Regions from separate parts of the Halomonas sp. DP3Y7-2 genome, predicted to be linked through region 2. Evidence: predicted binding sites of a transcription regulator. Region 2 holds the regulator's gene; the other holds the start of a gene.
What was found. Region 2 encodes sigma-54, which starts transcription at its own class of promoters, with help from an activator protein. Its sites were predicted from a motif close to TGGCACNNNNNTTGCTNT; they were not measured.
Positions count from the first base shown of each region.

Region 1 (3,410 bases), on a different contig from region 2:
CCCCAGGCGCTCGGCAATGGCGTAAGTGCTGGACAGCGTTCGGCAGCAGTCCGCCAGAATCTCTCGCTCGACCCGGGCAAGCGTCTCTTTCAGACCCTCCCCGTCGCCCCTGCCTGGCGACGCCCAGATGTCCTCCGCCGTATTCCTCGAGCCCGTCACGCTCCTGCTGTCGTCGGAGGCACGCCCGATCTCCTCCGTGGCCGCGCCAGCAGCAACCGCGGAGGGGGAGAATGTCGGGGACGTCACCTGGCCCGATGCTTCCGGCGCGGCCGCCGCGGGCACCTGCGTGCCGGGCAGCACTTCGCGTGCCTGAATCACATCGTCACTGGCGAGCCAAGCCCGCTCCATGACGTTCTCCAGTTCGCGCACATTGCCGGGCCACTCCCACCCCATCAGGGCCTGCCAGACGTCCCGTGCCAGCATCTTGTCTCGCCCGTAGCGCCGGTTGAGCCGCGCAAGCTGACGTTCGACAAGGCCCGGAATGTCCTCTCGCCGCTCGCGCAGGGGCGGCAGGGTGACGGGAATGACATTCAGCCGATAGTAGAGATCCAGTCGAAACAGTCCCTCCTCGACCCGCGCCGAGAGATCCTGATTGGTGGCGACGACCAGACGAAAATCGACGCGCCGGGGCGCTCGGTCCCCTAGTCGCGTGATGCTGCCGTCCTGGATGGTCTTGAGCAGCTTGGTCTGCACCGACAGCGGCAGCTCACCAATCTCGTCGAGAAACAGCGTGCCGCCCTCAGCCTGCTCGATCAGCCCCTTGCGGCCACCGGGGGCCGCTCCGGAAAAGGCGCCCTGGCAGTAGCCAAACATCTCGGACTCGAACAGGCTTTCCGGGATGGCGGCGCAGTTGACGTCGATGAACGGCCCTTCCCTGCGTGAACTCCAGCGATGAAGCTGGCGAGCGAACGCCGTCTTGCCGACCCCTGACTCTCCCAACATCAGCACGGTAGCGTCGGTAGGGGCCACACGCTTGAGCAAGAGCGCCACCTCGCCCATGAGCTGACTCTTGACCTCGAGATGCCCCAGCTCCTGTTCCTGCAAGCCACTCTGGAGGCCACTCTCCGACTCGATCGCGTGACCGCGTCTCAAGTGCTCGCTGAAGCGTCGCTGCAGCAGCGCGTACTCCTGCTGCAACAGCTGCAGGTCGGTCAAGTCCATGGAGCGACTCACCACGGCGATAAGGCGCTCGCCTTGAAACACCGGATGTGCCTGGGCAATCACCCGCCGCCCGGTGCCTGTGTGCTGCACCAGTTGGGTGGGTTTGCCCGTGCGAATGACTTCAAGACTGACCGACGGCGTCAACACGCCCTCCGCTTCGAGCCGCTGCACGCTGGTGGCACAGAGCTCTTCACAGGACATGCCGTAGACCGCCGCCGCTCCGGGACTGACGTCCCGTATATGGCCATCGGGCGCGACGATAAAGAAGTGATCGTGCGCCGTGTCGATAATCGTCTTAAGTATCAGCGCATCGTCAGTCATCGGCGATCCATAAACGCATCATTGATGCAAAAGTGTATCACGGCCAGCCCCGCCATTGATTCAATAGTGAATCAACGAGCCCCGGATATCGCTCCGTGTACGGCAACTTCGTGCACATTTTTTGCGCCTTTAGTATAACAATCGCAGAACTGGCACACCTCCTGCTTAAACAAACCTATGCATGCCTGGCCAGTCGTCTGGCCAAGGTGACCTCATCAGCGATGTCAGGAGTTCCAGTGAGCGACTTCAACCAACCCCTCGGCGGCAACGAAATGCCTCGCTTCGGCGGTCCAGCCACCATGATGCGCCTGCCTACTCAGGATAGCGCCCAGGGGCTCGATGCCGCCTTCATCGGCATTCCCATGGACATCGGTACGTCCAACCGTCCCGGCACTCGCCTGGGGCCGCGCCAGATTCGCGACGAGTCGCGCATGCTGCGTCCCTACAACATGGCAACGGGGGCCGCGCCCTTCGACAGCCTGCAGGTGGCAGATATCGGCGACGTGCCGATCAACACCTTCAACCTGCCGAAGAACCTGGACATCATCTCCGGTTTCTATGACCAGGTACTGGCCCATGACTGTGTGCCGCTCACCCTGGGCGGCGATCACACGCTGACCTGGCCGATCCTGCGCGCCATCGCCAAGAAGCACGGCCCCGTTGGCCTGATCCACATCGATGCCCACGCTGACGTCAACGAGCACATGTTCGGTGAAGAAGTCGCTCACGGCTGTCCGTTCCGCCGGGCTCAGGAAGAAGGCCTGCTGGACGCCAACCGTGTGGTGCAGATCGGCCTGCGTGGCACCGGCTATGCCGCTGAAGACTTCGACTGGTGCCGCCAGCAAGGCTTCCGCGTGGTGCAGGCCGAGCAGTGCTGGCACAAGTCGCTGGAGCCCCTGATGGCTGAGGTTCGCGAGCAGATGGGCGATGGCCCGGTCTACATCTCGTTCGACATCGACGGCCTTGACCCCTCCGTCGCACCGGGCACCGGCACCGTCGAAATGGGCGGTCTGACCTCGGCCCAGGGCCTGGAAATCGTGCGCGGCGCCAAGGGACTCAACATTGTGGGTGGTGATCTGGTGGAGGTCTCCCCGCCCTACGACCCCAGCGGCAACACTGCGCTGATGGGGGCCACCCTGCTGTATGAAATGCTGTGCGTGCTGCCCGGCGTCAAGCGCCGTGACTGACCGTTGACAGGGCCAGGGAGAGGCCCTGGTTCGTCCCTATGAGGCGCTCCTTAAGGAGCGCCGAACACTACAACATCAAAGAGTGACCCTCCCATGTCTTCCCATCTGCACTCTGCCGACAAGATCACCACCGAAGGGGGCAAGCTAAGCACCCACGGTCTGCTCAAGTTCCTGATCCCGTCTGTGATCGGCATCCTGCTGTTCCTGGTACCTTTCTCCGTAGGCGACACCATCAATATCGGCATGGGCTTGGCCGCCGACTGGCTCAAGGCCACGCTTGGCGATGCGCTGCCGGCCATTGCCACGGTGGTACTCACGCTATCGCTGGTGCTGACGCTGCTGGTCAAGCTGACCAAGCCCGGCTGGGCTAGCCAAGGTGCCCTGAAAGAGCTGTTCGACATCGCGCCGCTGTGGGTCGTCATGCGCGCGCTGGGCGCCCTTTTTGCCTTGATGACCTACTTCCAGGTCGGGCCCGAGATGATCACCGCCTCCTTCACTGGCGGAGTGATGCTCAACGACCTTGCGCCGGTGCTGCTGACCTTCTTCTTCTTCGCCGCCATTCTGCTGCCTTTCCTGGTCGACTTCGGTTTCATGGAGTTCATTGGCTCCATGGTGCGCACCCCGTTCCGCAAGATCTTTGGCCTGCCCGGCCGCAGCGCCATCGATGCCACGGCGTCCTGGATGGGCTCCGGCACCGTAGGCGTGCTGATCACCACTCAGCAGTATGAGCAGGGCTACTAC
Region 1 covers NZ_JAHVKJ010000002.1:87,278-90,687, forward strand. Annotated here, with positions in the region: gene KUV45_RS03645 (sigma-54-dependent Fis family transcriptional regulator) at 1-1,482, opposite strand, end outside; gene speB (agmatinase) at 1,719-2,669, shown strand; gene KUV45_RS03655 (YjiH family protein) at 2,763-3,410, shown strand, end outside.
Region 1: speB (agmatinase) is a predicted target of sigma-54. The motif match lies at 1,633-1,650, and genes of this name have one in related genera.

Region 2 (3,410 bases):
GACCTGAGCCGCGCGGCCATGCACCAGCGGGCACTGGCGGGTATTGGCTACCTGCCACAGGAAGCCTCCATCTTCCGCAAGCTGTCCGTAGCCGACAACATCATGGCGATCCTCGAGACCCGCAAGGACCTCGACCGGGAAGGTCGCCAGGCGCGCCTTGAGCAACTGCTCGAAGACTTCCATGTCAGCCACATTCGCGACAACCCGGGCATGAGCCTGTCCGGCGGGGAAAGACGCCGGGTCGAGATCGCCCGAGCCCTGGCCACAGAACCCGCCTTCATTCTGCTCGACGAACCCTTTGCCGGGGTGGATCCGATCTCCGTCGGCGAGATCAAGTCGATCATTCGCCAGCTCAAGGCTCGTGATATCGGCGTCTTGATCACCGACCACAACGTGCGCGAGACGCTGGACATCTGTGACCGCGCCTACATTGTCGGCGACGGCCAGATCATCGCCGAAGGCAGTGCCGAGTCGATCCTTGCCAACCAGCGCGTCAAGGAAGTCTATCTCGGCGAAAACTTTCGCCTTTAGCCACCACGGGCGCTGCCGGGCCGCTATATTGGCAGGGTCTTCATGGCGCCCGCTCGACCTTGCACTGACGCGCATGCGGGGCATAGCAAGCCCTGCGCGCCACCCCCTGCCCACAAGTTGGCAAGAAGCTTGCATGGTACCTGACCCGCCGTTAGGGTAAGGCTTTTCAGCTCCACGAACGGAAGTCACATCATGGCCCTCAAGGCGTCACTGCAGCTGAAGATCGGCACCCAGCTGACCATGACCCCTCAGCTGCAACAGGCTATTGGCCTGCTCCAGCTTTCCACGCTGGACCTGCGCCAGGAAGTCCAGCAGGCGCTCGAGGCCAACCCGATGCTCGAGCTGGAGGATGAATTCGGCGAGCTGCAGGTCAAGGACAGCAAGGACGACGACTGGGCCGACGAGATCCCCTCCGAGCTAACGGTCGACAGCGACTGGTCCGATACCTATCAAGACCTTGGCACCGCCCCGGCCGGCAGCGCCGAGGCGCCTGACTTCGAGCGCCAGGCCAGCGGGCAATCCCTGCATGGCCACCTTAGCTGGCAGCTGGCCCTGCTGGACCTCAATGATAATGACAGGCGCATCGCAGAGTGCCTGATTGACGCGGTCAACGGCGATGGCTACCTGGTGGGACACCTTGACGATATCGCCCAGGGCCTGGCCGATGACGACGCTGCTGCCCCGCCCCTGCAGGACGTGGCGTCGGTACTGGCCAGGCTGCAGCAATTCGAACCTACCGGTGTATTTGCCCGAGACTTGCGCGAATGCCTGCAGCTGCAACTGGACAGCCTGCCCCGTGACACCCCCCTTCTGCCCCAGGCGGGAAGACTGGTACGCCAGTTTCTCGAGGCGCTGGCCAGCGGTGATCGTCGTCTGCTGAAGCGCCGCCTGAGCCTGACCGAAGAGCAGCTGGACGATGTCATCGAACTGATCCGTGGCCTCGACCCTAGGCCTGGCAGCCAGTACGGCGACAGCGACAACGACTATGTCATTCCCGATCTGGTGGTCCGCCACACCGAAGAAGGCTGGCGCGTCGAGCTGAACCCTGAGGCGATGCCACGCCTGCGCATTCAACCCGACTATGCGGCCTTGATCCGACGGGCCGACAAGAGCCAGGACAACCAGTTTCTGAAGGACCACCTGCAGGAGGCACGCTGGCTGATCAAGAGCCTGGCAAGCCGCAACGACACCCTGTTGAGGGTCGGACGCGAAATCATGGAGCGGCAGCTCGACTTCCTCGAGCAGGGTGAAGCCGCCATGAAACCACTGGTGTTGGCAGACATTGCGGCCAAGGTCGAGATGCACGAATCGACCATCTCACGGGTGACGACCCAGAAATTCGTGCATACGCCACGGGGAGTGTTCGAGCTCAAGTATTTCTTTTCCAGCCAGGTGGGCCAGGATGGGGATGCCCATTCCAGCACTGCCATACGCGCCATGATCAAGTCGCTGATCCAGCAGGAGCCGCCTCGCAAACCGCTGTCTGACAGCAAATTGGTGGAGCTGCTCGCCGAAGACGGTGTCAACGTCGCCCGACGCACCGTCGCCAAGTATCGAGAAGCGATGAATATTCCCTCTTCAAGCGAGCGCAAGCGCCTGCGCTGAGCCCGGTCAGATGGCTCGAGACAGGCAGCGAGCAGAGCGCGTAGCGCAGTTACATGAAAAGCGCAAGCGCTTGAAATATCGCACGACATCTGCGTCTTAATGCGTAGAAGCAGGGGGGTTTGCAGGATCGGAAAAAGGGTTACAATCGAGCTACCACCCGCAAGAGCAAGGAGCCTTGTCATGCAAGTCAACATTACCGGCCACCACGTCGAATTGACCGATCCCCTGCGTGACTACGTACAAGAGAAGCTCGCCCGTGTGGAGCGCCACTACGACAACATCACCAATGTGCAGGTCACCCTCTCGGTGGAGAAGGAGCGCCAACAGGCTGCCTGTACGCTTCACGCTGCCGGTGCAGACCTGCATGCAGAAGCCCAGGACGGCGACATGTACGCCGCCATCGACGCCCTTGCCGACAAGCTGGACCGCCAGCTCGTCAAGCACAAGGAAAAATCCCAAGCCCGCGCCCAAGGCGCCGGAATTCGCTGACCTCTCATGACATTGGATGCCATTCTCCCCCCCGAGCGCACGCTATTTGACGTCCCGGGGGGCAGCAAGAAGAGGGTGCTGGAATTTTTCAGCACCTTCATTGCGCAGAACACACCAAGCCTGGATAGCCAGGAAGTCTTCAGTCGCCTGATCGGCCGCGAACGTCTGGGTAGCACCGGCATCGGCAATGGCGTGGCCATTCCGCATGCTCGCAACCCGCACTGTAAGGCCCCTATCTCTGGCTTTCTCAAGCTGGCAGAGCCGATTGATTTCGACGCCATCGACGGCGAACCGGTGGACCTGGTATTTGTCTTGCTGGTGCCTGAGGAAGCGGATGATGCTCACCTTGCCCTGCTGGGACAGGTGGCCGGGGTCATGAATGACGCCGATACCCGACATCGCCTGCGCCACGCGACGTCCCAGCGCGAGCTGCACGAGCGCTTGCAGGAAGCGATTCGCCAGCAAGCCCCCGGCGACGCCACGACCTGACGGCACGCACCGAAAGCGCCTTGATCCTATGTCTTGATGGCGCACGCCTTGCCTGGCGCCTTGACGAATGGCGCCTCGCTAACAGGGGCCTCGCTGATGGGGAACTCGCTGATTAACCTCTAGCTGATTGCCATTTAGCTGATTACCATCTAGCTAGATAGCACGCTCTGATCGAGCGTGATCTGGCCGTCACCGCGCGGTGACCGCCTGACACCAACTGCCCTCTTATCGCCCCCTGCCAAGGAGACAGGACATGCAGCTCGTGATCATCAGTGGTCGCTCTGGCTCGGGAAAGT
Region 2 covers NZ_JAHVKJ010000008.1:130,459-133,868, reverse strand. Annotated here, with positions in the region: gene lptB (LPS export ABC transporter ATP-binding protein) at 1-531, shown strand, start outside; gene KUV45_RS10410 (RNA polymerase factor sigma-54) at 724-2,136, shown strand; gene hpf (ribosome hibernation-promoting factor, HPF/YfiA family) at 2,317-2,625, shown strand; gene ptsN (PTS IIA-like nitrogen regulatory protein PtsN) at 2,632-3,114, shown strand; gene rapZ (RNase adapter RapZ) at 3,368-3,410, shown strand, end outside.